One region of the Streptomyces sp. NPDC052236 genome, then DNA from elsewhere that is predicted to be linked to it. Evidence: riboswitches for the same ligand, from Rfam matches in the RefSeq annotation. Region 1 holds a riboswitch; each other region holds the start of a gene.
What was found. Region 1 has a riboswitch for thiamine pyrophosphate ahead of thiO (glycine oxidase ThiO). Riboswitches for the same ligand answer to the same signal wherever they lie in the genome.

Region 1 (10,299 bases):
CTGCGCCAGGTGCATGCCTGGAACCAGGACTTTGTGAAGTCGTCCCCCTCCGGCCAGCGCTACGAGCAGCTCGCCCGGGAGATCGACAACGCGCTGGCGTTCATGGAGGCCTGCGGGACCGACCCGGCGGAGTTCCGTACGGTCGAGTTCTACGCCTCTCACGAGGCACTGCTGCTGGACTACGAGTCCGCCCTGACCCGCGTCGACTCCCGTACGGGCCGGCTGTACGACGTCTCGGCCCACATGGTCTGGGTCGGCGAGCGCACCCGCCAGCTGGACGGCGCGCACATCGAGTTCGCCTCGCAGATCCGCAACCCGATCGGTGTGAAGCTGGGCCCGACGACCACGGTCGACGAGGCGCTGCGCTACATCGACAAGCTCGACCCGGAGCGCGAGCCCGGTCGGCTGACCTTCGTGGTGCGGATGGGCGCGGACAAGGTGCGGGACAAGCTCCCGGAGCTGGTCCAGAAGGTCACCGCCTCGGGCTCCACGGTGGTGTGGGTGACCGACCCGATGCACGGCAACACCTTCGAGGCGGCCTCCGGCCACAAGACCCGCCGCTTCGACGATGTGCTGGACGAGGTCAAGGGCTTTTTCGAGGTCCACAAGGAGCTCGGCACGCACCCGGGCGGCATCCACGTCGAGCTCACGGGCGACGATGTCACCGAGTGTGTGGGCGGCGGCGACGAGATCTTCGTGGACGATCTGCACCAGCGCTACGAGACGGCCTGCGATCCGCGGCTGAACCGCAGCCAGTCTCTGGACCTGGCTTTCCTGGTGGCGGAGATGTACCGCTCTCAGTGAGCCGGTGAGAGACACAGAGCGACGGCAGGGCGACGGTAGGGCGCGGATCGATGTGATCCGCGCCCTACCGTCGTATCCAGGGCTTTTGCGCTCCGGCGGTGGAGGGTAAGGTTAGGTTAGCCTCACCGAATACGGGACGGGCCCGACAGTTGCAGCAGGAAGGTGAGCCGCGTGTACGTCTGCTCATGCTTCGGCATCACCGAGAAGCAGGTCAGGGAACACGCTGACGCCGGCGCCTGCACTCCCCGCCAGATAGCGTCGGTCTCCAAGGCCGGCACCGACTGCGGTTCGTGTGTACGCCGTATCCAGGGACTACTGGGCCGGGGCGGGTGCCCCCGCCGGGAGGCGGACGAGGCGGTCCCCGCCGCTCACGCTCAGCTCGGCGAAGCAGCCTGAAACATCCCTCTCAGCTCTCCGCTCTCCCGGTCAGCTCTCCGGCTGTTCGATCAGCTGGGAGATGTAGAGCTCCTCGCCCAGCTTCTCCACCAGCGCCAGCTGGGTTTCGAGGTAGTCGATGTGGTGCTCCTCGTCGGCCAGGATCGATTCGAAGATGTTCGCGGAAGTGATGTCGCCCTTGGCGCGCATGACCTCGATGCCGCGCTTGAGGCGATCGATCGCCTCCACCTCGACCTGCCGGTCGGCCTGGAACATCTCGGTGACCGTCTGCCCCACCCGTACATGGAAAAGGCGCTGGTAGTTCGGCAGGCCGTTGAGGAAGAGAATCCGGTCGGTCAGTACCTCCGCGTGTCGCATCTCGTCGAAGGACTCCGACCGGGTGTACTTGGCGAGCTTCGTCCAGCCGAAGTTCTCCTGCATCTTCGCGTGCAAGAAATACTGATTGATTGCGGTCAATTCGGCGGTCAGCTGCTCATTGAGGAACTCAAGGACCTCGGGGTCGCCCTGCATCGCAGAGGCTCCTTCCGCGCGTGTGACTTGGGCAGGTGCGCGCATCCTCGCACCGTGTCCGGGGGCCGTCCAGTAAGTGCATGCTTAGTAGGAGTTGCCCGAATCGGGCCAGACCTGGTCATGACCACCCCTCCTGGTCTGTCACCATGGATGACATGGGTCAGCCGGAGAGCCGGGAATACCGCGCAGCAGAGGAGTCCGGGCTTCCGCCGGGTCAGCGATTGCAACGCGGCTGGCCGGTCACCCACTATGGGCCTGTACCCAAATTCAAGCCAGAACGCTGGGAATTCAGGGTTTTCGGAGCCACGGCCGACGGTGGCAAGCACTGCTGGAGCCACGAGGAGTTCTCGGCGCTGCCTTTCTCCACCGTCGTCGCCGATCTGCACTGCGTGACAAAGTTCAGCATGCTGGGGGCCGAATGGGGCGGTGTGCCCGCCCGCACGATCGTGGAGCTCGCGCCGCCCGCCCCGAACGTCACCCATGTCATGGTCTGGGCGGAGTACGGATACAGCGCCAATCTGCGGCTCTCCGACTTCGTCGCGGAGCGGACGATCTTCGCCACCCACAAGGACGCCGAGCTGCTCACCGCCGAGCACGGCTTTCCGCTGCGGCTGGTCGTACCGCATCTGTACGCCTGGAAGGGACCGAAATGGGTCCGGGGCGTGGAGTACATGATCGACGACCGCCGTGGTTTCTGGGAGGAGCGCGGCTACCACAATCTCGGTGACCCGTGGCGGGAGCAGCGCTACTCCTACCAGGAGGAGCCCGGCGACGGCCCGGAGCTCTAGCAGATAGCAGATAGCAGCTTAGAGCTAGCAGCTCTCGCGGAGCTTCTTCAGGCGCTCCACATCCACCGCGTGCCCGTCTTTGCCGCCCGGCGTCTCGATGATCAGCGGTACGCCCTCGGTCGCCGGGTGGCGCATCAGCTCCCGGAACGGCTCCTCGCCGATATGGCCCGAGCCAATGTTCGCGTGGCGGTCCTTGTGTGCGCCGACCACGTCTTTGGAGTCGTTGGCGTGGATCAGCTTCAGCCGTCCCTCGCCGACCGTGTCCACCAGCAGATCCAGGGTCTGCGCCACCCCGTACGGGCCCGCCAGATCATGCCCCGCCGCGAAGACGTGGCAGGTGTCCAGACACACGCCCAGCTTCGGGTGTGCGTCCAGGGCCTCGAAGTACGGCCCGAAGTCCCAGATCCTCGAACAGAGCGAGTAGCCCTGGCCTGCCGTCGACTCCAGCAGCAGGAACGGGTCGTCGTCGTGCGTCAGCTCGTCCAGCAGCGGCAGCATCCGCTCCCGCACCTGCGCCAGAGCCACCTCGCGGGTGCGCCCGCCGGTGGCCGACCCGGTGTGCACCACCACCCCCAGCGCGCCGATCTCCCGGCCCCTGCGCAGAGAGTGGCGCAGGGACGCCACGGACTTCTCGGCCGTCTCCTCGGTGTGCGAGCCGAAGTTGTTCAGATACGGGGCATGGACGTACGCCGTGATCCCTTCGGCCTCGCAACCGGCGCGGAACAGTTCGTCCTGCACGGGGTTGCCGATCGGCGTCGCCCAGCCGCGCGGATTGGCGACGAAGACCTGGACGGTCTCCGCCGCCAGCTCACGCGCGTAGGCGAGGCCGGTCCTGGCGAGGCCGCCGGCCACGGGGACGTGGCTGCCGACGGGGTTGCGGATCAGGACTAGAGCCCCTTGGTCTTGATGGTGATGGTGCTGCCCTCGGCGGCCGTGGAGCCGCCCTTGGCGGACTGGCTCTCCACCGTATCTCCGAGGAAGGGGAAATTCCGTTCCACCTTCACCTTGAAGCCCGCCGACTCCAGGGCTTTCTTGGCGGCGTCCACGTTGTCACCGACGACATCGGGCACCTCGATCATGCGCGGGCCCTTGGAGACGGTCAGCGTGATGGTCTCGCCGCGGGCGAGCTGGGAGCCCTCGGTCGCGGACTGCCTGGCGACGGAGCCCACGTCCTGTGGCGAGTTGATCTGCTCGGCGGCGACCTTGACCGTGAAACCGGCCCCTTCGAGCTTGCTGGTGGCCTCCGCGACGGTCTCCCCGGTGACATCCGGGACATCGATCGGCGCGCCCTGGCTGACGACGAGGGCGACCGCGGAATCGGGGCTGCGGGCGGTGCCGGCCGCCGGGTTCGTACGGATCACGGCCCCCTGCGTGACCTCTTCGCTGAATTCCTTGGTGACGACCCCTGGCGCAAGCCCGAGCTTCTTCAGCTCCTGCTCGGCCTCGGCCTGCGGCTTGCCCTTGACCTGGGGGACCTTGACGATCTCCGGGCCGAGCGAGACGACGATGGTCACCGAGCCATTGCCGCGGATCCGCGCGTTGGTCGTGGGGTCGGTGTCGATGACCGTGCCGCGCTCGACCGTCTCGCTGAAGTCGTGGCGGACCTGCTTCACATCAAGACCGGCGCTCTTCAGTTTCTGCCTGGCTTGCGATTCGGTCGTGCCGATCAGGGCGGGTACGCGGGTGAACTGACCGGAGTTGATATACCAGACGCCCGCACCGACGCCGATGACCAGGAACGCCGCGGCCAGCAGCGCGACGATGGAGCGTCGGCGGGCGAACCAGGGCTGCTGTTGCGGTTCCGGGGCGGGCGGCATCGCGAGCCGGGCGGTGTGGTGGACCTCAGGCTCCTCGCGGGGGAGGATCCGCGGGATCACATCCGTACGGTCCTCGTCGGCGGGTGCCCTGTCGGTCCCGTCAGTCCCGTCCGCCCCGTGCTTTCCGTCCGTCCTGTCCTCGGCGTCCGTACGTGCCTGCGGCGGTACCAGATCCAGCTGCTCGTCACCGAGCGCCGCCCGGGCCTCGCGGACCTGCGCGAGCAGCGCCACCGCGTCGAACGGGCGGACCTCGGGGTTACGGGCGGTGGCGCTCGCCACCAGCTCGTCGAGCTCGACGGCGAGCCCGGGGACCAGAGCGGAAGGGGCCGGTACGTCCTCGTTCAGGTGCTGGAAGAGCACCTGGGCGGGGTTGTCGCCGGCATGCGGCTTGGCGCCCGTCAGCATCTCGTAGAGGACGACCCCGCACGCGTACACATCGGCGCGGGTGTCGGCCGTGCCGTATTCGATCTGCTCGGGCGCGAGGTAGGAGACGGTGCCGAGCACGGTCCCGGTGGTGTTGGTGACCGAGCCGACGGTCCGTACGAGACCGAAGTCGGCGACCTTGACCCGGCCGTCGTCCCCGATCAGCACGTTCTCCGGCTTCATGTCCCGGTGCACGAACCCGGCCCGGTGCGCGGCGCCGAGCGCGGCGAGCACGGGTTCCAGGATGTCGAACACGGCCCGCGGCTGGAGCGCGCCGCGCTCGCGCAGTACGTCGCGCAGGGTGCAGCCAGCGACGTACTCCATCGCCAGGTAGACGTACGCGCCCTCGGCGCCCTGGTCGAAGACCCCTACGACGTTGGGGTGCGCGAGGTGCGCCACGGATTTGGCCTCGCGGATGAACCGCTCCACGAAGGAGGCGTCGGCGGCGAGGGCGGGGTGCATCACCTTGAGGGCGAGCACCCGGTCGAGTCGGGTGTCGACGGCCCGGTAGACCGTGGCCATACCGCCGACGGCGATGCGCGCGTCGACGCGGTAGCGGCCGTCGAGCACGTGCCCGACGAGGGGGTCCTTGAGGGTCGTATCCACGCCGGTGATTGTACGAGCAGGGGCGGAGAGGGGTAGATGGCCGGGTGGGGTCGGGTCTGGACCGCAGCGGTACTGAGGCGGACCTGTGACGTGAATAGAGCCCGTCCGGCGATTGAGGACACGCCCGAAGGGCGTACGGGGTCTGGGGCGGAGCCCCAGTTCGAGGTGAGGCGGGGTGGGGAACAGGCCCCGCGCAGCGGCCCCGCCCGACAGGCCCAGGCGCGGCCGACCGCCTCAGAACGCCGGCCGCTCCGCATCCAGCACCGCCCGCCCCCCCACCGGCGACGACGCCTCCGCGAAGTGCCGCCGCGGAATCCGCCCCGCCCGGTACGCCAGCCGCCCCGCCTCGACCCCGTGCCGCATCGCCTCCGCCATCAGCACCGGCTCCTGCGCGCGCGTCACCGCCGACGCCAGCATCACCGCCGCACAGCCCAGCTCCATCGCCAGCGCCGCGTCGGACGCCGTGCCCGCGCCCGCGTCCAGAATCACCGGCACGCGCGCGTGCTCGACGATCAGCTGAAAGTTGTGCGGATTACGGATGCCCAGGCCGGAGCCGATCGGCGAGCCCAGCGGCATGATCGCCGCGCAGCCCACGTCCTCCAGTTTCCGGGCGAGCACCGGGTCGTCATTCGTGTACGGCAGGACCGTGAAGCCGTCGTCCACCAGCGTCTCCGCCGCGTCCAGCAGCTCGATCGGATCGGGCAGCAGCGTGCGCTCGTCCGCGATGACCTCCAGCTTGATCCACTGCGTGGAGAGCGCCTCCCGCGCCAGCCGGGCGGTCAGCACGGCCTCGCCCGCCGTGAAGCACCCCGCCGTATTGGGCAGCACACGGATACCGAGCTTCTCCAGGACGGACAGGACGGAGCCCCGCACGGTCGGGTCGACGCGGCGCATCGCGACGGTGGTGAGTTCGGTGCCGCTCGCGACGAGGGAGCGTTCGAGTACGTCGAGGCTGGGCGCCCCGCCTGTACCCATGATCAGGCGGGAGTTGAACGTCGTGGAGCCGATGGTGAGACGGTCGTCGGCCATGGTGATCAGCCTCCCTGCACAGCGGTGAGGATTTCGACGCGATCGCCGTCGCCGAGGCGCGTACGGGCCCACTCGCCGCGCGGGACGACCGCCTCGTTGACGGCGGCGGCGACACCGGACGAGGCGGCGGTCAGGGCCGCGACCAGGGCGTCCAGGGTGGTGCCGGTGGCGAGCTCTCGCGTCTCGCCGTTGACGGAGACGTTCAGGACGTTCATACGAACTGCTCCTGAGTCGCGGCAGGCGAGGCAGGCACGGACCCGGCAGGCACGACGGACCCGGCAGAGAAGCGGCGAGGAGTGAAGGGACGCGCCTCCTCCGGCACGTCGCCACCGGCCAGCACAGTCGCCAGCACATCCCCGGTCACCGGCGTGAGCAGCACCCCATTGCGGTGGTGCCCCGTCGCCAGATGCAGCCCCGGCAGCGCGGTCGGCCCCAGCAGCGGCGCGTTGTCGGGCGAGCAGGGCCGCAGCCCGGCGCGCGTCTCGGTGAGCGGCAGCTCGGTGATGCCGGGCACCAGCTCGTGCGCGTCGCGCAGCAGCTCGTACACCCCGCCCGCCGTCACAGTGGTGTCCCAGCCGAGCTCCTCGCTGGTCGCGCCCACGACCAGCTCGCCGCTCTCGCGCGGCACCAGATAGACGTGGCTGCCGCGCACCACCGCACGCACGGTCCTGGAGAGGAAGGGCGCGTACGGAGCCGGCACGGTCAGCCGCAGGACCTGGCCCTTCACCGGCCGTACCGGAGGAAGTACGTCCGCCGGTACGCCGCCGAGCCTGCCGCTCAGGGAGCCGCCCGCCAGCACCACCTGTTCCGCCGCGAGTTCGTCCCCCGGGCCCGCCCCCTGGCCCGCGCCCTGGGCGCCCGCCGCCAGTACGACCCCGGCCGCCCGCCCCCGTACCACCGAAAGCCGCTCCACCCAGCCGCGGTGGAACACCACCCCGGCCCGCTCACAGGCCGTCACCAGCGCCGCGGCCAGCAGCCGCGGATCGACCTGGTGGTCGCCGTCCACCCGCAGGCCCCCGCGCACGCCGGGCGCGAGCATCGGCTCCAGGCGGCGGCATTCACGCCCCGTGAGCCACTCCGACTCCAGGCCCGACTGGCGTTGCAGGGTGTGCAGTTCACGCAGGTGCGCGCGGTCGTCCGCGTCGAGTGCCACGGCGAGCGTGCCGCACGCGCGGTAGCCGACGGACTGTCCGCTCGCCTCCTCCAGCTCGGCGACGAACGCGGGGTAGCGCCGCGCGGACTCCAGATTGAGGCGGAGCAGCGTCTGCTCGCCGTAGTGGAGCTCGGTGACGGCGGCGAGCATGCCCGCCGCGACCTGCGCGGCCCCGCCGCCCGGCGCCGGATCGGCGACGGCGACGCTCAGCCCGCGCTGCGCCGTGCGCCAGGCCGTGACCAGGCCGATGATGCCGCCCCCGACAATGAGGACGTCTGAAGTACGAGACATGGGCGTCCAGCCCCTCCCTTCGCCGGCATGACCCGGATCAGGTTCGTACGGTCGGAGGCCGTCCAGCCTCCCTCTCAGCCCGGTGCGTCCGGACTCCCGCGAGTGCCTTACGGTCGCCACCCTAACCCCAGGCCTCAACGCGGAGTAAGGGACCGGCAACTAAGGTTGCCGGGTGAGCGAGCAGCGGACAGCACAGGCAGCCCATCGGCAGCGCGTGGTCGTCGTCGGCGCGGGCATGGCGGGTGTGCAGACCGCCGTGGCCCTGCGGGAACAGGGTTTCACCGGCCCCGTCACCCTCATCGGCGCCGAACCGCACCAGCCCTACGACAGGCCCCCGCTCTCCAAGGCGATCCTGCTCGGCACGGCGGAGGGCTCGGCCTTCGACGTCGACTTCGAGGCGCTCGGCGTCGAACTGCGGCTGGGCTGCGAGGTGACCGGCGTACGCGCCGACGCGCACGAACTGGACACCGAGGCGGGCCCGGTGCCGTACGACATCCTGGTCCTCGCCACCGGCGCGGAGCCGGTCAGGCTCCCGGACGCCGAGGGCGTCCCCGGCGTCCATCTGCTGCGGACGCTCGATGACGCCGCGCGGCTGCGCCCCGTCCTCGCCGCGCACCACGACATCGTGGTCGTCGGCGCAGGCTGGATCGGCGCGGAGTTCGCCACGGCCGCCCGCGAGGCGGGCCGCACGGTCACCGTTGTCGAGGCCGCCGGGCGGCCCTTGACCGGGGCCCTGCCCGCCGAGGTCGCCGCCCCGATGGCCGACTGGTACGCGGAGTACGGTGTGGAACTGCTCACCCACGCGCGCGTGGCGGCCGTCGAACCGGGGACGGTAATCCTCGCGGACGGCAGGCAGCTCCCGGCGGGCGCCGTCGTCGTCGGCATCGGCGCCCGGCCCGCCACCGCCTGGCTGGCCGGCTCCGGCTCCGGTATCGCGCTCGGCCCGGACGGCGCAATCACCGCCGACGAGTATCTGCGCACCTCACTGCCCGATGTGTACGCCGTCGGGGACTGCGCCTCCTTCCCGTCCGGCCGCTACGGCGAGCGGCTGCTCGTGCACCACTGGGACAACGCCCTCCAGGGGCCGCGTACGGTCGCCGCCAACATCATCGGCAGCCTGCCGGGCGGCGGGCTGCCCGAGGTGCCGGCGGTCTACGACCCGGTTCCGTACTTCTGGTCCGAGCAGTTCGGCCGCTTCGTCCAGTACGCCGGGCATCACCCGGCCGCCGACACGCTGATGTGGCGGGGTGATCCGGCGGGTGCCTCCTGGTCGGTGCTGTGGCTGCGCCAGGGCGCGCTGGTGGCGCTGCTCGCCGTCGGCAGGGCCCGTGATCTGACGCAGGGGCGCAAACTCATCGTGTCCGGAGCGCGGCTCGATCCGGTGCGTGCGGCCGACCCGTCGGTGCCTCTGAAGGAGGCAGCCGACTAGGGTCCGGCTATCCACTGTCAGTCCGGGATGGCACGCTTGTCCTGTGACCGAGATTGACGCAAAAATCGATGCTCTCGTACCCGCCTGGCTCCACCTTCCCGACATCGCGGAAATGCTCGGTGTCGAGGTGACACGCGTACGGCAGTTGGTCAAGGAAGGCCAGCTGATCGCCGTACGCCGCGGTGCGAACCGGGCGCTTCAGGTGCCTGCCGCCTTCATCGACGGCGACAAGGTGGTCAAGGGTCTCGCCGGGACCCTGACCCTCCTGAGGGACGACGGCTTCACCGACGAAGAGATGCTTGAGTGGCTCTTCACCTCCGACCCGTCCCTGCCGGGCACGCCCGCGCAGGCGCTCAGCGAGAACCGCGGCACGGAGGTGAAGCGTCGGGCTCAGGCCCTCGCTGTCTGACGCCTTGCTGTCCTGGCCGTCCTGCCACCCTGACGCCGCGACGTCGGGGCCGTCAGGGTGGCAGGACGGCAATGGCACCCACACGCGGTGGTGCGGGCGGAGGTGTGCAGCCGCCGCCCGTCCACCGCCGACTCAGCCGACCCAACGGGGGGACCAGCCATGCCCGCGGTAGCCATGCCCACGGTTCGTACGCCTCGTACGCCTCGTACGCCGCTGTCCGACGCCCGGCTCTATCTGTGCACGGACGCCCGGAAGGAGGAGGGTGACCTCGCCGAGTTCCTCGACGCCGTGCTCACCTCCGGGGTCGACATCGTGCAGCTGCGCGACAAGGGCATGGAGGCGGCCGAGGAGCTGGAGCACCTCCAGATCTTCGCCGACGCCTGCCGCCGCCACGGCAAGCTGCTCGCCGTGAACGACCGCGCCGATGTGGCACACGCCATAGGCTCCGCCGTGCTGCATCTGGGACAGGGCGATCTGCCGGTCCCCGCCGCCCGCGCGATCCTCGGCGACCACGTGCTGATCGGCCGCTCCACCCACGCCGAGTCCGAGGTCGACGCCGCCGCCGTGGAACCCGGCGTGGACTACTTCTGTACGGGCCCCTGCTGGCCCACCCCGACCAAGCCCGGGCGGTACGCACCGGGGCT
Region 2 (10,299 bases), on a different contig from region 1:
GCGCCGACCCGGCCCAGCAGTGCGTCCTCGGCGCGCAGCGAGGCGACCGCCGCGTCCTGGGCCAGCTGCGAGACACCGAAGGGCAGCGCGGTCTTGCGCAGCGCGGCGGCCACCGGCTCATGGGCGATCGCGAAGCCCACCCGCAGCCCGGCCAGACCGTACGCCTTGGAGAAGGTGCGCAGCACGCACACGTTGGGGCGGTCGCGGTAGATCTCGATGCCGTCCGGCACATCGGCGTCGCGGACGAATTCGCGGTACGCCTCGTCCAGCACCACCAGCACATCGGCGGGCACCCGGCCCAGGAAGCGCTCCAGCTCGGCCCTGCGCACCGCCGTGCCGGTCGGGTTGTTGGGGTTGCAGACGAAGATCAGCCGCGTCCGGTCGGTGATCGCTTCGGCCATCGCGTCCAGGTCGTGTACGTCACCGGCGGTCAGCGGTACCTGCACCGACGTCGCGCCGCTGATCTGCGTGATGATCGGGTACGCCTCGAAGGACCGCCAGGCGTAGATGACCTCGTCTCCCGGGCCCGAGGTGGCCTGCAGCAGCGACTGGGCGACGCCCACCGAGCCGGTGCCGGTGGACAGATGCGTCAGAGGGACCCCGAAGCGGTCCGCGAGCTCGGCCATCAGGCCGGTGCAGGCCATGTCCGGGTAGCGGTTGAAGGCGTGGGCCCCCGCGATCACGCTCTCCATCACCCCGGGCAGCGGCGGGTACGGGTTCTCGTTGGACGACAGTTTGTACGCGACCGGGCCGCCGGTCGCCGCCGGCTTGCCCGGCTTGTAGGTGGGGATGCCGTCCAGCTCGGCGCGCAGTTTGGGGCTGGTCTCGCTCACCGCAGGTCCTCCTCGACCATCCGTACTCCATGCGTGTCGATATACATATCGACATATCCAGCGTTGTATCACGCGTTGTGCCGCGCGCTGTCACGTTTCCGTAGCCGGTACCGCTTCTCAACACCGCTCCTCGATACCGCTCACCTTATGAGGATTCCCCTTCCCTGCGTATGGGTGAGCGCCTGGAAGGGGAGGGAGCGCTCGCCGCCCGCAGCGCGCGCCCGTAGCTCACTCCGTGGCGCGCATCCCCCGTAGTGGTGAGTTGAGACCTCTTCGAAACATCAACCATTCGGCAGGCACATACGGCCCAACGCGCGGGACGTCGTGGCCGAAACCCACAACTTCCTCGATTTCCAATGGAGTTGTCCGGCACGGACCATGCAGAAACGTGCCTGTCAACGAGTGCATATGCGACCGGCCCAATCACCCGCCGGAGCCCTACTATCGGCTCGCCATGACAGCAGCAGGAAAGCACCAGGTGAGCCGGTCGGAGACCTCCCGCCGGGGCAACAGGCAGAGCCGGGCGGGCATCCGGGACGTGGCTGCCGCAGCCGGCGTCTCGATCACGACTGTCTCCGACGCACTCAACGGCAAGGGCCGGCTCCCGGACGCCACCCGCCGACATGTCCGCGAGGTCGCGGACCGGCTGGGCTACCGCCCATCCGCCGCGGCCCGCACGCTCCGTACCGGAAAGTCGGGCCTCATCGGCCTGACGGTGACGACGTACGGGGATGAACCTTTCACCTTCACCGAGTTCGCGTACTTCGCCGAAATGGCGAGAGCCGCGACCTCCGCCGCGCTCGCCCGCGGCTACGCACTCGTCATCCTGCCCGCCACCTCACGCCATGACGTCTGGTCGAACGTCGCCCTCGACGGCACCGTGGTCATCGACCCCTCCGACCACGACCCTGTCGTCACCGAACTCGTCCGCCAGGGGCTGCCCGTCGTCTCCGACGGCCGCCCGGCGGGCACGCTCCCCGTCACCGCCTGGGTCGACAACGACCACGAGGCCGCCGTACTCGCCCTGCTCGACCATCTCGCCGCCGCCGGCGCCCGCCGTATCGGCCTGCTCACCGGCACCACCACCGACACCTACACCCGCCTGTCCACCACCGCGTATCTCAACTGGTGCGAGCGCGTCGGCCAGAGCCCGGTCTACGAGTCCTACCCCGCCCACGATCCTTGCGCCGGAGCCGTCGCAGCCGACCGGCTGCTCGCCCGCCCCGACCGGCCCGACGCCGTCTACGGGCTCTTCGATCCCAACGGAACCGACCTTCTCGCCGCGGCCCGGCGATACGGCCTGCGCGTTCCCGAGGATCTGCTGCTCGTCTGCTGCAGCGAGTCGACCGTGTACGCCGCCACCGAGCCGCCGATCACCACGCTCTCGCTCAAACCGCGCCAGATCGGCACCGCGGTCGTGCAGCTCCTCATCGACGCCATCGAAGGAATCAACGAGGACCGGACCGTCGAGCAGGTGATACCCACCGAGCTGATCGTGCGGACGTCTTCGCAGCGCCGCCCGCCGCGGACGACGGTGAACGCCCCGCGATCTCCCTCGCCTTCTCCTCCCTCTTCTCCGGAGTAGACCTTCCCAAGTGGCCCAATTAGGGCGAAAAACCCGACGAACCAGGGGTGCGGACGGATTCACCACCCCTGGTGCGTCACAGAGCGCGGGCCGCATTCCTATGATGGGCGCACGACACCGCGGACCACTCCGACCAGGTTGGGCCGAGAGGTGAACGGCGGCGCGACGGTGGTGGAGGGGTCGATGACTCAGGGGGCCGGTCAAGGACCCGTGGTGCGGACGGCGACGTTGCGAGATTTCCGCGTACCGCCGTATGCCCAGGTTCCCGTTCAATCGCAGGACCAGGAGGTCCCGCAGGTCCTCCCGCAGGCCCTCCCGCAGGTCTCGCCACCGCCCCCGCAGGTCCCACAGACGCCTGTCCCGGCACCCTCCACCAACTCCGGCCATCCTGGCAACGCCGTCCCGGAGAGCGAGACTCCGGACGGCTACACCCCCACCGCACGCGACCTCCCGGTGATCACCCGCGGCGGGCCCGGCGACACCGTCCAAGTGCGGGCCGACCCCGCCGAGACGCCCGTGCCCGAGGGACCCGGCCCGCTCTATGTGGTCGGCGACGTCCACGGCTATCTCGACGAGCTCCTCGCCGCGCTCACCGCCCAGGGCCTCATCGACGCCGAAGGCCACTGGACCGCGGGCAACACCCGCCTCTGGTTCCTCGGCGACTTCACCGACCGCGGCCCCGACGGCATCGGCGTCATCGACCTCGTCATGCGGCTCTCCGCCGAGGCCGCAGCCGCCGGCGGCTACTGCAAGGCGCTGATGGGCAACCACGAACTGCTGCTGCTCGGCGCCAAACGGTTCGGCGACACACCGGTCAACTCCGGTGCGGGCACCGCCACCTTCCAGGCCGCCTGGCTGCTCAACGGCGGCCAGAAGACCGACATGGACCGCCTGCAGGAGGTCCACCTCCAGTGGATGGCGCGGCTCGACGCGGTGGTCGAGGAGGACGAGCATCTGCTGATGCACTCCGACACGACCGCCTACCTGGAGTACGGCGCCACCATCGACGACGTCAACGACACGGTGCACGAGATCGTCACCCGTAATGACGCCGACGAATGCTGGGACCTCTTCCGCAAACTGACCAGGCGCTTCGCCTTCCGCGACGAAGCCGGGTCCGACGCCGTACGCGAACTGCTCACCGCCTATGGCGGCCGACGCGTCGTGCACGGCCACAGCCCCATCCCGTATTTGCTGGGCGAAGTGGGCACCGAGGACGGCGAGGACGGCGCGCGCCCGGTCGTCGAAGGCCCGCATGTGTACGCCGACGGGCTCGCCATCGCCATGGATGGCGGTGTGACGATGGCCGGAAAACTGCTTGTGGTCGAACTGCCGTTGCATGACTGAGCCGATCCCGGGAAGGCGATTTCCGGAAACCCCCTGTCACCCCGCGCTGTAACAGCTCTACCATCGGCTTATCCGTAGCAGGCTCTCCTCCGTTTCTGCCCAACCGCCCGGTCAATGCGGGCAACCTGGCCCTACGGAGCATCGGGGGATGCACATGAACAGCGCTCCGCACCTGCTGACCGAGGATCGCGCCGAGTACGAGCGAATCCTCGATGACGCGCTGCGCAACGCCCATGACCGTCCGGATCTCGCCGCCGTGGGACAGCGCCTCAATTCCGCGCAACTGCGCACCATGGCCCTGAATGCGACGGCTCTGATAACCAGCGCCGCGTCGGCCGAGTACGAGAACTATGTGAAGGTCCGCGAGGAGCAACGGGCACCCACAGCCGACGCGTCCGTACGCAATTCCGTGCTGGCACCCGCGGTGGGCCAGGCCGGCGGCGATGACGGCGCCGGTTTCGCCGCCGTCATCGCCGTACTGGCACCGGTGCTCGCGGGCACGGCAGCGGCGATCTTTCTGCTGGTCGGCTACATCCTGAAGCTGCTCAACCCCACTCCCTCCTTCGCCGAGACCCTGCTCACCGCGGGCTGGTTCTTCGGTGCCGTCACGGCGGCCGGCATCCTGATCGCCGCGGTCGGGCTGCTGCTCACCGCCCTGCGCAACGGCGCGACCCAGGTTCCTGCCGAGGAGGCCGGGGGCGAGCCGGACGAGGTGGCCCGGGCCAAGGAGGCCTGGCGCCACGCGGTACTGGAGCGTGGCCTGCTGCCCTTCCTGCGGGCGGCGCTGGCCGATCCCAGCGCCGACCCGTCCTCCACCACACCGCCGCGCCATGTGAGCCGTATACCGAAGATCGGCTACAGCGGCCCGGACTACTCCAGCCCGAGCGACGGCTCAACGGCGGGCCAGCGACCCACCTTCACCAGCCCGGACTTCACAAGCCCGGACTTCGGCGGCCCCGAACACCAGCCGGAGTGAGCCGACCGGCCCGGGACTGTCCGGGTCAGCCGGGCTCAGTCCGGTCAGCCGGACTCAGTCCGCGATTGGCAGATAGACCCGGTTTCCCGCCGCGGCGAACTCCTTCGACTTCTCCTCCATGCCCGCTTCGATCTCCTCCTGCGAGCCGCCGTGCTGCCGCCGGATGTCTTGCGAGATCTTCATCGAACAGAATTTTGGACCGCACATCGAGCAGAAGTGCGCGGTCTTCGCCGGCTCGGCCGGGAGCGTCTCGTCGTGGAACTGCCGTGCCGTGTCCGGGTCGAGGGCCAGATTGAACTGGTCCTCCCACCGGAACTCAAATCGCGCGTCTGACAGCGCGTCGTCCCAGTCCTGCGCGCCCGCATGCCCCTTGGCCAGGTCCGCCGCATGCGCCGCGATCTTGTACGTGATGACGCCGGTCTTCACGTCGTCGCGGTCGGGCAGGCCCAAGTGCTCCTTGGGCGTGACGTAGCAGAGCATCGCAGTGCCCCACCAGGCGATCATCGCCGCCCCGATGCCGGAGGTGATGTGGTCATACGCCGGGGCCACGTCCGTGGTGAGCGGGCCGAGCGTATAGAAGGGGGCCTCCTCGCAGATTTCCTGCTGGAGGTCGATGTTCTCCTTGATCTTGTGCATCGGGACGTGACCGGGGCCTTCGATCATCGTCTGTACCTGAAAACGCTTGGCGATCGTGTTGAGTTCCCCCAGCGTGCGCAACTCCGCGAACTGCGCCTCGTCGTTGGCGTCCGCGATCGAGCCCGGCCGTAGGCCGTCGCCGAGGGAGTACGTCACGTCGTACGAGGCGAGGATCTCGCACAGCTCCTCGAAGTTCTCATACAGGAACGACTCCTTGTGGTGCGCCAGGCACCAGGCCGCCATGATCGAGCCGCCGCGCGAGACGATGCCGGTCTTGCGGCGGGCGGTCAGCGGGACGTACCGCAGCAGCACACCCGCGTGGACCGTCATGTAGTCGACGCCCTGCTCGGCCTGTTCGATGACCGTGTCCTTGTAGACGTCCCAGGTCAGCTCCTCGGCCCTGCCGTCGACCTTCTCCAGCGCCTGATAGAGCGGCACGGTGCCGATCGGCACGGGGGAGTTGCGCAGCACCCACTCGCGGGTGGTGTGGATATTGCGGCCGGTGGAGAGGTCCATGACCGTGTCCGCGCCCCACTTGGTGGCCCAGGTCATCTTGTCCACCTCCTCCTCGATGGAGGACGTGACCGCCGAGTTGCCGATGTTGGCATTGACCTTCACCAGGAACCGCTTGCCGATGATCATCGGCTCGATCTCGGGGTGGTTGACGTTGGCGGGCAGTACGGCCCGCCCGGCCGCGATCTCCTCGCGTACGACCTCGGGGGAGACGTTCTCGCGGATCGCGACGTACTCCATCTCCGGGGTGATCTCGCCCCGGCGGGCGTACGCGAGCTGCGTCACCGCCTGCCCCTCGCGCCCCCGGCGGGGCTGGCGCGGGCGGCCGGGGAAGACCGCGTCGAGATTGCGCAGCCCGCCGCGCGGCGAGGTGTGCTTGATCCCGTCGTCCTCGGGGCGGACCGGGCGGCCCGCGTACTCCTCGGTGTCGCCGCGGCCGATGACCCAGTTCTCCCGCAGCGGCGGCAGGCCGCGGCGGACATCGGTCTCGACGGTGGGGTCGGTGTACGGGCCGGACGTGTCGTACAGCGTCACGTCCTTGCCGTTGGTGAGGTGCACCAGTCGCACCGGCACCCGGAGGTCGGGGCGTGAGCCCTCGACGTACCCCTTGTGCCAGCCGATGGACTTCCCGCCAGATCCGCCAGATGCTCCAGATCCACCAGGTTCGCCTGATTGACCCGGTTCACCCAATTCGCGCTCTTCGAGCGGTTCGTGGGCAGGCGTGCGTGCGTCCGATACGGTCATGAGACCTACTCCCTACGCCGGCATTATCCGGTAACAGGTTCGGCGGTCGACGCAGCGGCTTCCGTACGTACATCTGTATGTACGGAGGTCAGCGCCCTCTCAGCCCGGTGCTCCGAGCTCCCGCGTGTGCAAAGGTGCCATTACGCTAGCGTCATTTCTGGCGCGCTGACCAGAGGGCCCCTCTCGTTCTTGCGATGATCGGTCGGTGACCTCATCGCAGCAGACGCCCGAGCCGCACGGCCATACGCACAGCCATGGGCCCGCCGCGCCCGTCTCCCAGCACCTTCGCAGGGTCATCGCGGCCGTGGTGATTCCGTTCGCCGCGGCGGTCGTCGTGGGCCTTCTCGTGCTCTGGCCGGGCGGCGCGCCCGGCCATGAGCGCACCGGTGTCGGTTTCGACCGGCAGACCGAGCAGGGCGAGGTGGTGAAGGTCGAGAAGGTCAACTGCAAGGACGTCAACGCGGCGCAGGTCCCGCCGACCGGCGACACGTCCACGCCCGAGGGCCGCGAGGCGGTCAACGCCCAGCAGGGCAGCTGCAAGAGGGCGACCATCGAGGTCACCAGCGGCAAGGAGAAGGGCCGTACCTTCACCGAGGTCATCCAGCCGGACGCGCCACGGCAGCTGGGCGAGGGCCAGGGCGTGGTGGTGGCGTACGCGCCCGATGCGCCCCGCGATCTCCAGTACTCCGTGACCGATGTGAACCGGAAGCTCCCCATGGCGCTGCTGGCCGGGATCTTCGCGCTGACGGTGGTGCTGGTGGGACGAATGCGCGGCCTGATGGCGCTGGTCGCGCTCGCCATCTCCTTCGCCGTACTGACCCTGTTCATCCTGCCCGCGATCCTGCAAGGCTCGAATCCGCTGGTCGTGGCGGTGATCGGGGCAAGCGCCATCATGCTGATCGCGCTCTACGCCTGCCATGGAATCACCGCGCGCACCTCGGTCGCGGTCCTCGGCACGCTGATCTCACTGCTGCTGATCGGGCTGCTCGGCTCGCTCTTCATCGGCTGGGCGAGCCTGACCGGCAACACCGACGACAACACGGGCCTGATCCACGGCCTGTATCCGGACATCGACATGAGCGGTCTGCTGCTGGCCGGTGTCATCATCGGCTCGCTCGGCGTACTCGACGATGTGACGGTGACCCAGACCTCGGCGGTCTGGGAGCTGCACCAGGCGGACCCGAGCATGGGGCCGCGCGCGCTTTACCGGGCCGCCATCCGGATCGGCCGCGACCATATCGCGTCCGTCGTCAATACCCTCGTACTGGCTTACGCGGGCGCGGCCTTGCCGTTGCTGCTGCTGTTCTCGATCGCGCAGAGCAGTGTGGGGTCGGTGGCCAACAGCGAGCTGGTGGCGGAGGAGATCGTACGGACGCTGGTCGGGTCGATCGGTCTGGTCGCCTCGGTGCCGGTGACGACGGCGCTCGCGGCGCTGGTGGTCTCCGCGGACCGCCCGGGAACCCCTGCAGCGGCGACGCTGGGAACATCCGGTCCGTCGCCCGCGTCTGCCGCGTCGCCCGGATCGCCACCCTCGCCGTCACCGTCACCGTCGCCGGTACGAGGCAGAGGCCGCCGCCGCAAGAAGTAGCGCTCAGCCGGCATTCTCCTCGGCCAGGATGCGCCCGAGCGCCTCCTCCAGACGCGAGTCGAAACGACCGTACGCGCTCTCCTGCCCCAGCGGCACAAGCTCGTCGGTGCGGTCGAGGAACACCAGCAGCGGCGCCGCGCTCGCCCTGAACAGCGCCCGTTCGCGGCCGACCTGAAGCGTGATGCCGACATCGGGCAGCCCCTCGGGCCCGGCAGGCGACGTAGGCGTGCTCGGCACGATCGGCGCGATGCGCACATCGCCCTCCCCGCTCGGCCGATGGATGCCGTCGAACAGCAACTCACGGCCGAAGACCCAGATCAGGGGCGGGTCGCCAGGCAGGTGGAAGGTCATCCGTACCGCGTAGGGCTCACCCGACTGGTACTGGATCTCCACCGGAACCAGGAAGGACAACTCCTCGGAGACGACGAAGCTCATCACGACCCCGGCCTTGACCGACTCTCGCATCATGTACCCCCAGTGAATGAAGCAGTGAAGGGAAATCCGCTCAAGACGGCCAGGAATGATCCCCATGACCCTCTTGACACCATCGTGGTGGAGCCGTTAGAGGATCACAAGGAGTGATTTTTCAGATACTGATAGAGAACGCGAGCGAGCTGAGAACTCCTCCGACTCCCTTGCGCAGCTGCTCGACTGCGGGCAGCAAGCGCTTTTCCTGGTGCAGAGGGAGGGAAATGGCCATCGCCGCAGCACCGGATCCGGCCGTGATCGGGATGGCGGCACAGACCGTGCCGAGCGCGTACTGCTGTCGCTCCACGACCGGTTGCATCCGCTCCATCGAAGCGAGCCGCCCGAGGAGCGTGTGCGGGTCGCGTACGGAGTACGGCGTGACGTCCTGCACCGGGTGACGGTCCAGGTGGTCGCGGCGTGCCCGCTCGTCGAGCTGGCTCAGCAGGCACTGGCCGAGCGCGTGGGCGTGCCCTGTCGCGCGGAAGTCCGCCCACTCCGGCACGGCGGGGGCGTACGGGCTGTCCGCGACAGCGACGAATTCGATCTCGCCCTCGCGGTAGACCGCGAAGTAGACCGGGACGCCGAGCGCGTCCCGCCAGTGCGCCAGCGCGTCCTGCAGCCGGCTGCGCCGTTCCTGCTGGGCGCCGCCCAAGGCGAGCCGCCCGACCGCGTCGCCCAGTACGAAAACGCCCTTCTCACGCCGTAGATAGTGCTCGTGCGACAGCGTCCGCAGCAGGTGGTACGCGGTGGGCAGGGGAAGTCCCGCCTCGCGCGCGAGCTGCTTCGCGGGCGCCCCGTCCTGGTGGGACCCCACGGCCTCCAGCAGCCTCAGCGCCCGCTGTACCGAATTGATCAGGGTAGGGGCAGTGGTCTTCGTAGCCGTGGCCAAAGGTCATCACCCCCAGGCGTGGAGACGGGCTGCACACCCGTCTGCGGGGGCCGCCCCCGCGCCGCCCACCGCGCGTCATTCCCAAGGGGCGGCAGCGGCTTGCCACAGTAATGCCGGCTCGTGCCCGGAGCCGGGACTTTGTCAGGGCATTCCCTCTGCCGGGTTAACGCACGTACGGACGCCCGTCGCCCGTCACCAGTCGCCGCGCGAGCTCGATGACGTCATGAACTTCCGTACGACGAAGATCAGTCCGCCGACGAGCGCGACAAAGATCAGGGCCTTGAAGAGCAGCCCGATCACCACACCCGCGATGGTGAGAATCGTCCCACCGAATACGAACAGGGCGATGCCGGGCACCGCGACCCACTTCAACCACCACGGCATTCCCGCGTACAGCTCGCGCACCGCCATCGTCCTGGACCTCGCTTCTCTGAACTTCCTGAATATCAAGAATGTCTTGAATGTTCCTAATGCCTGAACTGTTCAGAGCCCTTCGGTGAACTTCTCCGAGCTCATGGCTTCGATGCTAGGCGGGAGAAGGGGGTCGGCGGGGGCCCCCGATCCCTTGAACTCCCCTGACCGGACCCTAAGGTCCCCTCAGGGTCGCGTTCAGCTTTCAGGCGGAGAGAAGACCACCATCACGCGCAGAGACTCGGCGATGTGGTGGAACTTGTGCGGTACTCCGGCCGGGACATAGATCACGCTCCCCCGCCCGACCTG
Region 3 (10,299 bases), on a different contig from region 1:
ACGAGCTCTTCGACGGCCTCGCCGCCGACGGCTACGACGCCACCCCGGACGCCCTCGCCTACGCCTGGTTCCAGCGGACCAAGGCCGACGGCGACATATTCAGCTCGATGCTCCGCTCGATCCACGACGACGCGATCTCCGACGCCTTGGACGAACTCCTCGTCGGCGCCCGCGTCGTGGGCGTGATGGGCGGTCACGCGATGGCCCGCGGCACGGACGCGTACGCCGGTGCCGCCCGCCTCGGGCGGGCGCTCGGCCGGGCCGGGTTCACCGTCGCGACCGGCGGCGGGCCCGGCGCCATGGAGGCCGCAAACCTCGGGGCGTACGCCGGCCCGTACCCCGATGACATGCTGGACGAGGCGCTCGAACTCCTTGCCAAAACCCCGTCGTTCGTCCCCTCCGTATCGGACTGGGCAGCCGCCGCCTTCGACATACGGTCGCGCTGGCCCGGCGGCGGCGAATCCGTCGCCATCCCCACCTGGTTCTACGGCCACGAGCCGCCGAACGCCTTCGCGGGACACATAGCCAAGTACTTCGCCAACGCCGTCCGCGAGGACGGTCTACTGGCCCGCTGCCGCGCGGGAGTGATCTTCCTGCCCGGGGCCGCCGGCACCGTCCAGGAGATCTTCGACAACGCGACCCCGAACTACTACGAGTCCCGTGGCGAGCCGACCCCGATGGTCCTCGTCGACCGCGCGCACTGGACGGAGCGGCTCCCCGCCTGGCCGCTGCTGCAGTCCCTCGCGGCGGGCCGCCCGATGGAGTCCCGTATCGCGCTGGTCGACACGGTGGACGAGGCCCCCGACGCGCTGCGCCGGCTGTCCGGTCTCAACACGTAGCGACGTAATCCCTGCACACAGGCAACGCACAGGGCCGAACGCACGTCTGGCAGTCCGTCGGAACGACATCGCGAACTGACCCACGTGAACGGAGCCCCAGGTGCTGATCGGCCTACTGACCGCTGTCGCGGCCTCGATCTGTTACGGCACGGGGTCGGTGCTGCAAGCCGTGGGCTCCCGCAAGTCCGCCCGCCGGGAGGCAGCGGCGTCCGGTGTCACCCAGCACGGCGGGCCGAACCTGTCCTCGACCGCCAAAGCCGCGATGACGTGGGAGTTCATCGTCGGCACGATCCTGGACTTCGTCGGCTTCGGGCTCGGCGCCCTCGCCGCGCGCCTGCTGCCGCTGTTCCTCTCGCAGACCGTCATCAGCGCCAATCTGGTGATCACGGCGGTGCTCAGCGTCAGGCTGCTGGGGATCCGGCTGACCCGCGCCGAGTGGACGTCCATCGGCGTCGTCTGCTCCGCCCTGGTGCTGCTGGCCTCGGCGGCGGGCCCGGAGGGCAGCGGCCACACCCCGATCGCCACCCACTGGTGGCTGCTGGCGATCTCGCTGCTGCTGATGATCGGCGGCACCGTCGCCGTACGTCTGCTGGGCGCGCGCGCCGCGATCCTGGCCGGTCTGCTGTCCGGCCTCGGCTTCGGCGCGCTGGGTGTCGGCGTACGCGTACTGAACGGCGTCGACCCCTTCGACCTCGGCACGCTGCTCGCCGACCCGGCGCTGTACGCGATCCTGGTCGCGGGCATCGGCGGCATGTATCTGCACACCGTCGCCCTGCAGATCGGTTCGGTGAACGGGGCCACGGCGGCGCTGGTGGTCGGCGAGACCGTGCTGCCGGGCATGATCGGCGTGCTGTGGCTGGGCGACGCCTCGCGCTCCGGCCTCGCCTGGATGGCGGTGCTCGGTTTCGTACTGGCGGTGGCGGGAGCGGTCGCGGTGGCCTGGTTCGGCGCGTCGGAAAGCCACGACGACAAGGACCCGCACGACGACTCCCAACCGGCCGACGCCGTCACCCCCGAGGAACTCGCCCGACTCCCCTGAGTCGGTCAGTCGAGCACCACCACCTCCTCCGCGGCGAAGACCACGCCCACCTCCGCCCCCTCCTCCGGCGCGTCCCGCAGCGAACACTCCGCCTCCAGCGGCGGCCCGTCCAAAGGCCGCAGCCCTACGGCGACATGGCTGCCCCGGAAGGTCCGCGCCGCCACCGTGCAGCGCAGCCCCTCCGAGGCGTCCGCCAGCCGTACGCCCGCGGGCCTCACCAGCACCTTCCGCTCGCCCTGCGGCGAACCGTCAGGCACCGGCACCTTGCCCCACGGGGTGTCCGCCGCCGACCCGCTCACCGTCGCCGCCACCACATTGTCGAAGCCCAGGAAGCGCGCCACGAACTCCGACGCGGGCCGCTGCCAGACCGCCAGCGGCGTACCCACCTGCGCGATCCGACCCTCCCGCATGACCACCACACGGTCGGCGAGCGCGAAGGCCTCCCCCTGGTCATGGGTGACCGCGAGCACCGTCGTACCCAACCGCCCGAACAGTCCGCGCAGTTCGACCACGAGCCGCTCCCGCAGCCCCCGGTCCAGCTGGCCGAGCGGCTCGTCCAGCATCAGCAGCCGCGGCTCCGGCGCGAGCGCCCTGGCCAGTGCCACCCGCTGCTGCTCCCCACCGGACAGCGAGGCCACGGCCCGCCGCTGCGCCGCCGGAAGCCCGACCAGCTCCAGCAACTCGCCGACGCGGCGCGCCTGTTCCGCCCGCCCCTTGCCGTGCATCCGCAGCCCGAAGGCGACATTGCCGCCGACGTCGCGCTGCGGGAAGAGCTGCTGGTCCTGGAACATCAGGCCCACGCCGCGCCGGTGCACCGGCACCCCCGCCTGGTCGGCGCCGGACAGCAGCACCCGCCCGCCGTCCGCGTCCTGGAGCCCGGCGACGATCCGCAGCAGCGTGGACTTGCCGCTGCCGCTGGGCCCCAGCACGCACACGATCTCGTGCTCGGCGACCTCCAGATCCACCGCGTCGAGCGCCGCCCGCGCCCCGAACCGTACGGTCACGCCCTCAAGCCGCAGCAAAGCCGGTCGCAGCGAAGCAGCCATCAGAACTCCCCCGAGGATCGGTCCACACGTACGCGTTCAAGCAGGAGCAGCGCCACCGCGCACACCACCATCAGAATCGTGGACAGCGCCATCGCCTGCCCGTAGTTGAGCTCGCCGGGTCGCCCGAGCAGCCGTGCCACCGCCACCGGCAGCGTCGGATTGTCCGGCCTGGCGATGAAGACGGTCGCCCCGAACTCGCCCAGCGACACGGCGAAGGCGAACCCCGCCGCGATCAGCAGCGCCCGCCGCACCAGCGGCAGATCCACCTCCCGCCACACCCGCCACGGCGACGCGCCGAGCACCGCCGCCGCCTCGCGCAGCCGTTCGTCCACCGCGCGCAGGACCGGCAGCATCGTGCGTACGACGAAGGGAACGCCGACCAGCGCCTGCGCGAGCGGCACCAGAATCCACGACGCCCGCAGGTCCAGCGGCGGCTCGTCGAGGGTGATCAGAAACCCGAAGCCGACGGTCACGGCGGACACCCCGAGCGGCAGCATGAGCAGCGCGTCGAAGCCGCGCACCAGCCGCCCGGCGCGCCGCGTCAGCGCCGCCGCCGCGAGCCCGCCGACGGCCAGCGCGATGGCGGTCGCGGCCAGCGCGTACTGGAGGGAGTTCCACACGGCGTCGATCGGCGGTACGAGGAACACGCCGCCGCTCGGATCGCTGGTCATCAGCGCCCGGTAGTAGCCGAAGCCATGGCCGCCGGGCGTGTCGAGAGACCGCTCGACCAGTACGGCGAGGGGCGCCAGGATCAGCAGGACAATGGTGGCCAGCACCCCGCCGAGCAGCGCCCACTGCCCCGCGCCGCGCGGCCGGTGCGCGGTCCGCGCCGGGTCCACCAGCTTCAGCGCGGTCTCCCGCCGCCGTACCGTCGCCGCGTGCACGGCGAGGATCGCGCCCACCGCGGCGAACTGCACCAGCGTCAGTACGGCCGCCGTGGGCAGGTCCAGCAGCTGTGCCGTCTGACGGTAGATCTCCACCTCCAGCGTCGCGTAGGTGGGTCCGCCGAGGATCTGTACGACGCCGAAGGAGGTGAAGGTGAAGAGGAACACCATGAGCGCGGCGGCGGCCACGGCGGGCGTGAGGGCGGGCAGCGTCACCCGCCGCCATGCCGCGAACCGCCCGGCGCCCAGCACCCGGGCAGCCTCCTCCTGGCGCGGGTCGAGCTGCGCCCACAGGCCGCCCACCGTGCGTACGACCACGGCGTAGTTGAAGAAGACGTGCGCGAGCAGGATCGCCCACACGGTGGTGTCCAGCCGCACGCCCCACGCCTGGTCGAGCAGCCCGCCGCGCCCGAGCAGCGCCAGGAACGCCGTGCCGACGACGACGGTGGGCAGCACGAACGGAACCGTCACCGCCGCCCGCAGGAGCCGCTTCCCGGGAAAGGCGAAGCGGGCGAAGACGTACGCACCGGGCAGCGCGATCAGCAGCGTGAGCCCGGTGGAGGCGAGCGCCTGCCAGGTGGTGAACCACAGCACCCGCAGAATGTCGGCGCGCCCGAGCACCTCACCGATCCGGCCGAACTGCCACACTCCGTCGATCCGCAGGCCACGGCCGACAATCGCGGCGACGGGATAGGCGAAGAAGACCGCGAAGAACGCGACGGGCCCGGCCATCAGCGCGAGCCGCGCCGCATTCCCGCGCAGCGAGGTGGTTACTTCAGTACGAGCGAGGACCACGACTGGACCCACTGCTCACGGTTCTTGGCGATCTCATCAGGAGCGACGGTCTCGGGCTTGTCGACCACCACGCCGTGCTTGGTGAACAGCTCGGGCAGCTTCGCGTCCTTGACCACCGGGTTCACGAACATCTTCAGCGGCATGTCCTCCTGGAACTTCGTGGAGACCAGGAAGTCCAGCAGCGCCTTGCCGCCCGCCTCGTTCTTGGCGCCCTTGAGCAGGCCGGCGAACTCGGTCTGCCGGAAGCAGGTGCCGGTCGCGACACCCGTGGGCGCCTCGGCCGGCTGTGGCTCGGCGTAGAGCACCTCGACGGGCGGGCTCGACGCGTACGAGACGACCAGGGGCCGGTCCCCCTTGGTCTTCTTGCCGCCCGCGGAGCCGGAGAACTCCTCGTTGTACGCCTGCTCCCAGCCGTCCACGACCTTGACGCCGTTGCCCTTCAGCTGCTTCCAGTAGTCCTGCCAGCCGTCGTCGCCGTACTTGCCGACCGAGCCGAGCAGGAAGCCGAGGCCGGGCGAGGAGGTCGCGGCGTTCTCCGTCACCAGAAGGTTCTTGTACGCGGGCTTCACCAGGTCCTCGAAGGACTGCGGCGGAGCCAGCTTCCGGTCGGCGAAGTACTTCTTGTCGTAGTTGACGCAGATGTCACCGGTGTCGACGGGCGTGACCCGGTGCTTGTCCTTGTCGAGCTGCGCCGCGTCGGCGACCCGGTCCAGGCCCTTGGCCTCGTACGGCGTGAACAGGCCGTTGTCGAGCGCCCGCGAGAGCAGGGTGTTGTCGACGCCGAAGAAGACATCGCCCTGCGGGGCGCCCTTGGTGAGGATCTCCTTGTTGAGAGCCGCGCCCGCGTCGCCGCTCTTGAGCACCTGGACGGTGTAGCCGGTCTGCCGGGTGAACTCCTTCAGTACGGCGGCGGAGGCGGCGAAGGAGTCGTGACTGACGAGCGTCACGGTCTTGGACGTGGGCTTGGCCTTGGAACCGGTGTCGGCGGAGTCCTCGGACTCCCCGCCGCAGGCGGCGAGCGTGGATATGCCCAGCGCGGCGGCGACGGCGGTGACCGCCAGCTTCTTGGTGGTGCTCACTGAAATTCCTCCTGGAGTGACCAGGAAGAGACGCGGCCCCGCTCACAGGAAGTGAGCAGGGCGCAACAGCTTGAGTGGTGACCGAACTTCCTACCCAGAATGACCTGGGCAAGGTTCAGAGGGTCTGCGACGGGTGTCGCACTCTCAGCGCTGTGGCGCTCCCCTGTCGGATTACATACAGACTTTCGTGCTCAGACTACCGCTGCTCGGTCGCGGCGAGCTGGCCGCATGCGCCGTCGATCTCCTGGCCACGGGTGTCGCGGACGGTGACCGGCACGCCGTGCGCGGCGATGGCCTCCACGAAGGCCTTCTCGTCCTCGGGGCGCGAGGCCGTCCACTTCGATCCCGGCGTCGGGTTGAGCGGGATGAGGTTGACGTGGACCCGCTTGCCCTTGAGCAGGCGGCCCAGCAGATCGCCGCGCCACGCCTGGTCGTTGATGTCGCGGATGAGCGCGTACTCGATGGAGATCCGGCGGCCGGACTTCGCCTCGTACTCCCAGGCGGCGTCCAGCACCTCCCGTACCTTCCACCGCGTGTTGACGGGGACGAGGGTGTCGCGCAGCTCGTCGTCGGGCGCGTGCAGCGAGACGGCGAGGCGGCACTTGAAGCCCTCGTCGGCGAAGCGGTGCATCGCGGGCACCAGACCGACGGTGGAGACGGTGATCCCGCGCTGCGTGATGCCGAGGCCGTCCGGCTCGGGGTCGGTCAGGCGGTGGATGGAGCCGACGACCCGCTTGTAGTTGGCGAGCGGCTCGCCCATCCCCATGAAGACGATGTTGGACAGGCGGGCGGGTCCTCCCGGGACCTCGCCGTCGCGCAGGGCGCGCATGCCGTCCACTATCTGGTGCACGATCTCGGCGGTGGAGAGATTGCGGTCGAGGCCGGCCTGTCCCGTGGCGCAGAAGGGGCAGTTCATTCCGCAGCCCGCCTGCGAGGAGATGCACATCGTCACCCGGTCCGGGTAGCGCATCAGCACGGACTCGACCAGTGTGCCGTCGTGCAGCCGCCACAGGGTCTTACGGGTGGTGTCGTCGTCGCAGGAGATGTGCCGCACGACGGTCATCAGGTCCGGCAGCAGCTCCGCGGCGAGCTTCTCGCGCGCGGCGGCGGGGATGTCGGTCCACTGCGCGGGGTCGTGGGCGTACCGCGCGAAGTAGTGCTGGGAGAGCTGCTTGGCGCGGAACGGCTTCTCACCGATCGCGGCGACGGCGTCCCTGCGCTCGGCGGGGGTGAGGTCGGCGAGGTGCCGTGGGGGCATCTTGGCTCCCCGGGGGGCGGCGAAAATCAGTTCTCCCGGGGCGGGGGCCATCAGCGGTAACTCCTCAGAAGCGGCAGAGCGGCAATCGGCAAGCGGCAAAGTGGCAATGCCGAAGCCAGGAGACCTGTTGGGGTCACCCCAGCAGGCGCGAAGCAGAAAAGGCCCGTCGCTCAGCGGCGACGAGCCCTTCCAGGGTAACCGCCTCCGGTCAGCCGCTGCCCACGAAGATCACCAGCAACAGCCACACCACGGGAGCGGTCGGCAGCAGCGAATCCAGCCGGTCCATGATGCCGCCGTGCCCCGGCAGCAGCGTGCCCATGTCCTTGATGCCGAGGTCGCGCTTGATCATCGACTCGCCCAGGTCGCCGAGCGTCGCGGTGGTCGCGACCGCGAAGCCCAGGATGAGGCCCTGCCACCACACGCCGTCGTCGATGACGAACTGCATGAACAGCGCGCCCCCGGCCATGGCGAACGCCACCGCGCCCGCCAGGCCCTCGCGGGTCTTCCCGGGGCTGATGCGCGGCGCGAGCTTGTGCGTGCCCAGCCGCCAGCCGACGGCGTACGCGCCGGTGTCGCTGACCACGGTGAGTACCAGGAACATGAGCACCCGCAGCGCACCGTCGTCCGCGGTGAGCATCATCACGACGAACGTCGCCAGGAAGGGCACGTAGAAGGCCGCGAAGACGCCCGCCGTGACGTCCCTCAGGTAGCCCTCGGGCGGTTCGGTCATCCGCCAGGCGAGCACCGCCAGCGCCGTGAGCGCCATGGCGACGAACGCGCCGTCCGCACCGCTCACATAACCGGCCACGACCATCGCCGCGCCGCCGATGGCGAGCGGCACCAGCGGCGCCTTGATCTGCTTGCGTTCTTCGAGGCGCGAGGTGAGTTCCCACAGGCCGACCATCACGGCGACCGCGACGACGCCGACGAACACGGCCTCGACGATGAAGAGGGACACGGCCAGCATCGCGCCGAGTCCGAGACCCACCCCTATGGCCGCCCGCAGATCACGGCCGGCCCGCTTCTTCTTCGGCGGCTCGGGTGCCGCCGGCGGCGGGGTGGGCATGGGCTCCTGCGGCATCTCGTCGCGGAACAGGGGGCCGCTCAGCCGAGCAGCCCCCCGGTCTCGGTCGTCACCGTCGGCACGGCCGTCGGCCGCTCTGCCCGCGGCCTCGCCGCCGGCGCCGGGAAAACCCGGCGCGGCGCCCGGCACGACGGACATGGGCCGAGTGTGCTGTATGTCCTGCTCATCATATGCCGGACCCGCCGGGGTGGCCCGCTGATCGGGAGGCAGCTGTTCCCCGACGTAACCGGCTCGCGGCGGGGCACCCCAGGAAGAGTCGTTCATCAGACCTCGAGCAGCTCGGCTTCCTTGTGCTTGAGCAGCTCGTCCACCTGCGCGGCGTATTTCGCGGTGGTGTCGTCGAGCTCCTTCTCGCCGCGGCGGCCCTCGTCCTCGCCGACCTCGCCGTCCTTGATCATCTTGTCGATGCTCTCCTTGGCCTTGCGGCGCACGGCGCGGATCGAGATCTTGGAGTCCTCGGCCTTGGTCTTGGCGACCTTGATGTACTCCTTGCGGCGGTCCTGCGTGAGCTCCGGGAACACCACCCGGATGATATTGCCGTCATTGCTCGGGTTGACGCCGAGGTCGGAGTCGCGGATCGCCTGCTCGATATTGCGCAGAGCGCTCTTGTCGAACGGGGTCACCACGCACATCCGCGGCTCGGGAACCGAGAACGAGGCCAGCTGGTTGATCGGGGTCAGCGCACCGTAGTAGTCCGCGACGATCTTGTTGAACATCGCCGGGTGAGCACGTCCGGTACGAATCGCTGCGAAGTCATCCTTCGCGACCAGGACGGCCTTCTCCATCTTCTCCTCGGCCTCGAGGAGGGTCTCTTCGATCACCACTTGCTCCTGCGTGTCTTGAGTGGCCCGGCTGAAGCGGGGCCGGCGGAACCTGCGTCGCGTCTTTCCTGCACGGTGTCCGACCGGCAGGACTTTGTCCATCCCCGATTCAGGCCCGGGTGCCCTGGTCGCTCACAAGAGTGCCGATCTTCTCACCCCGGACGGCCCTGGCGATATTGCCTGCGTTGAGCAGTTCGAAGACGAGGATCGGGAGGTCGTTGTCGCGGCAGAGGGTGATGGCGGTGGCGTCGGCGACCTTGAGGTTGCGGGCGAGCACCTCGCTGTACTCCAGCGCGTCGAACTTCACCGCGTCGGGGTTGGTCTTGGGGTCGGAGTCGTACACCCCGTCGACGCCGTTCTTGCCCAGCAGCAGAGCCTCGGCGTCGATCTCCAGGGCACGCTGCGCGGCGGTGGTGTCGGTGGAGAAGTACGGCATGCCCATACCGGCGCCGAAGATGACGACGCGGCCCTTCTCCAGGTGGCGTACCGCACGCAGCGGAATGTACGGCTCCGCGACCTGCCCCATGGTGATGGCGGTCTGGACGCGTGAGTCGATGCCCTCCTTCTCCAGGAAGTCCTGGAGCGCGAGGCAGTTCATCACCGTGCCGAGCATGCCCATGTAGTCGGAGCGGGCCCGGTCCATCCCGCGCTGCTGAAGCTCGGCTCCGCGGAAGAAGTTGCCGCCGCCGATGACGACCGCGATCTCCGCGCCGTCCCGGACAACCGCGGCGATCTCCCGCGCGATGGCGTGTACGACGTCGGGGTCGACGCCGAGCGCCCCGCCGCCGGCGAAGGCCTCACCGGACAGCTTCAGCATGAAGCGGCCGGACTTCTTGTCGTCGTGGTCGTCGCTCTTGTCGTCGGCAGCCGTGCTGCCGTCCGCGCGCTTGTTCATGGAGATCTCCTCGTGCACATACGAGGAAGGCCATTGCCGTGGGTGCTGGTGTCCCTGTCGGCAATGGCCTCCTCGTCAGATCTGCGGTCGTCCGGCGCCTGCGCGGCCGATGACTGCGTGGGAAAACCCTATCGGGCTCCCGGGTCGAACGCGTACCGGCTCAGGCTCAGGCGCCGACGCGGATGCGCGCGAAGCGCTTCAGCGTGACACCGGCCTCGTCCAGAACCTTCTGGACGGACTTCTTGTTGTCCTTGGCGAATGCCTGCTCAAGAAGGGTGACCTCCTTGAAGAAGCCATTGACGCGCCCCTCCACGATCCTCGGCAGGGCGGCCTCGGGCTTGCCCTCCTCGCGGGAGGTGGCCTCGGCGACACGACGCTCGTTCTCGACGACATCGGCCGGGACCTCGTCGCGGCTGAGGTACTTCGGCGAGAAGGCGGCGATGTGCTGCGCGATGTCCTTGGCGACGACAGCGGCGCCGTCGGTCGCCTTGTCCAGCTCGACCAGGACGCCCACCTGCGGCGGAAGGTCGGGCATGGTGCGGTGCATGTAGACGCCCAC

Region 2: it holds a riboswitch for thiamine pyrophosphate, as region 1 does, so the genes downstream of both, thiC (phosphomethylpyrimidine synthase ThiC) here and thiO (glycine oxidase ThiO) in region 1, are expected to answer to the same signal.
Region 3: it holds a riboswitch for thiamine pyrophosphate, as region 1 does, so the genes downstream of both, ACIHCQ_RS12065 (thiamine ABC transporter substrate binding subunit) here and thiO (glycine oxidase ThiO) in region 1, are expected to answer to the same signal.

What each region holds. Positions count from the first base shown of each region.
Region 1 covers NZ_JBIUBL010000031.1:48,188-58,486, reverse strand. The annotation lists gene ACIHCQ_RS36870 (class II 3-deoxy-7-phosphoheptulonate synthase) at 1-804, shown strand, start outside; gene ACIHCQ_RS36865 (bacterioferritin-associated ferredoxin) at 976-1,200, shown strand; gene bfr (bacterioferritin) at 1,231-1,710, opposite strand; gene ACIHCQ_RS36855 (sulfite oxidase-like oxidoreductase) at 1,866-2,498, shown strand; gene ACIHCQ_RS36850 (deoxyribonuclease IV) at 2,523-3,380, opposite strand; gene pknB (Stk1 family PASTA domain-containing Ser/Thr kinase) at 3,386-5,344, opposite strand; gene ACIHCQ_RS36840 (thiazole synthase) at 5,579-6,373, opposite strand; gene thiS (sulfur carrier protein ThiS) at 6,379-6,588, opposite strand; gene thiO (glycine oxidase ThiO) at 6,585-7,817, opposite strand; TPP riboswitch at 7,815-7,927, opposite strand; gene ACIHCQ_RS36825 (NAD(P)/FAD-dependent oxidoreductase) at 7,990-9,246, shown strand; gene ACIHCQ_RS36820 (Rv2175c family DNA-binding protein) at 9,290-9,655, shown strand; gene thiE (thiamine phosphate synthase) at 9,815-10,299, shown strand, end outside.
Region 2 covers NZ_JBIUBL010000001.1:633,286-643,584, reverse strand. The annotation lists gene hisC (histidinol-phosphate transaminase) at 1-833, opposite strand, end outside; gene ACIHCQ_RS03065 (LacI family DNA-binding transcriptional regulator) at 1,288-2,418, shown strand; gene ACIHCQ_RS03060 (metallophosphoesterase) at 2,587-3,765, shown strand; gene ACIHCQ_RS03055 (hypothetical protein) at 3,914-4,741, shown strand; gene thiC (phosphomethylpyrimidine synthase ThiC) at 4,796-6,634, opposite strand; TPP riboswitch at 6,627-6,768, opposite strand; gene ACIHCQ_RS03045 (YibE/F family protein) at 6,840-8,222, shown strand; gene ACIHCQ_RS03040 (SsgA family sporulation/cell division regulator) at 8,226-8,687, opposite strand; gene ACIHCQ_RS03035 (IclR family transcriptional regulator) at 8,809-9,579, opposite strand; gene ACIHCQ_RS03030 (DUF5326 family protein) at 9,772-9,984, opposite strand; gene ACIHCQ_RS03025 (cupin domain-containing protein) at 10,189-10,299, opposite strand, start outside.
Region 3 covers NZ_JBIUBL010000005.1:331,174-341,472, reverse strand. The annotation lists gene ACIHCQ_RS12085 (LOG family protein) at 1-839, shown strand, start outside; gene ACIHCQ_RS12080 (hypothetical protein) at 940-1,878, shown strand; gene ACIHCQ_RS12075 (ABC transporter ATP-binding protein) at 1,884-2,924, opposite strand; gene ACIHCQ_RS12070 (ABC transporter permease) at 2,924-4,540, opposite strand; gene ACIHCQ_RS12065 (thiamine ABC transporter substrate binding subunit) at 4,579-5,682, opposite strand; TPP riboswitch at 5,752-5,857, opposite strand; gene rlmN (23S rRNA (adenine(2503)-C(2))-methyltransferase RlmN) at 5,879-6,991, opposite strand; gene ACIHCQ_RS12055 (phosphatidate cytidylyltransferase) at 7,149-8,288, opposite strand; gene frr (ribosome recycling factor) at 8,288-8,845, opposite strand; gene pyrH (UMP kinase) at 8,955-9,740, opposite strand; gene tsf (translation elongation factor Ts) at 9,907-10,299, opposite strand, start outside.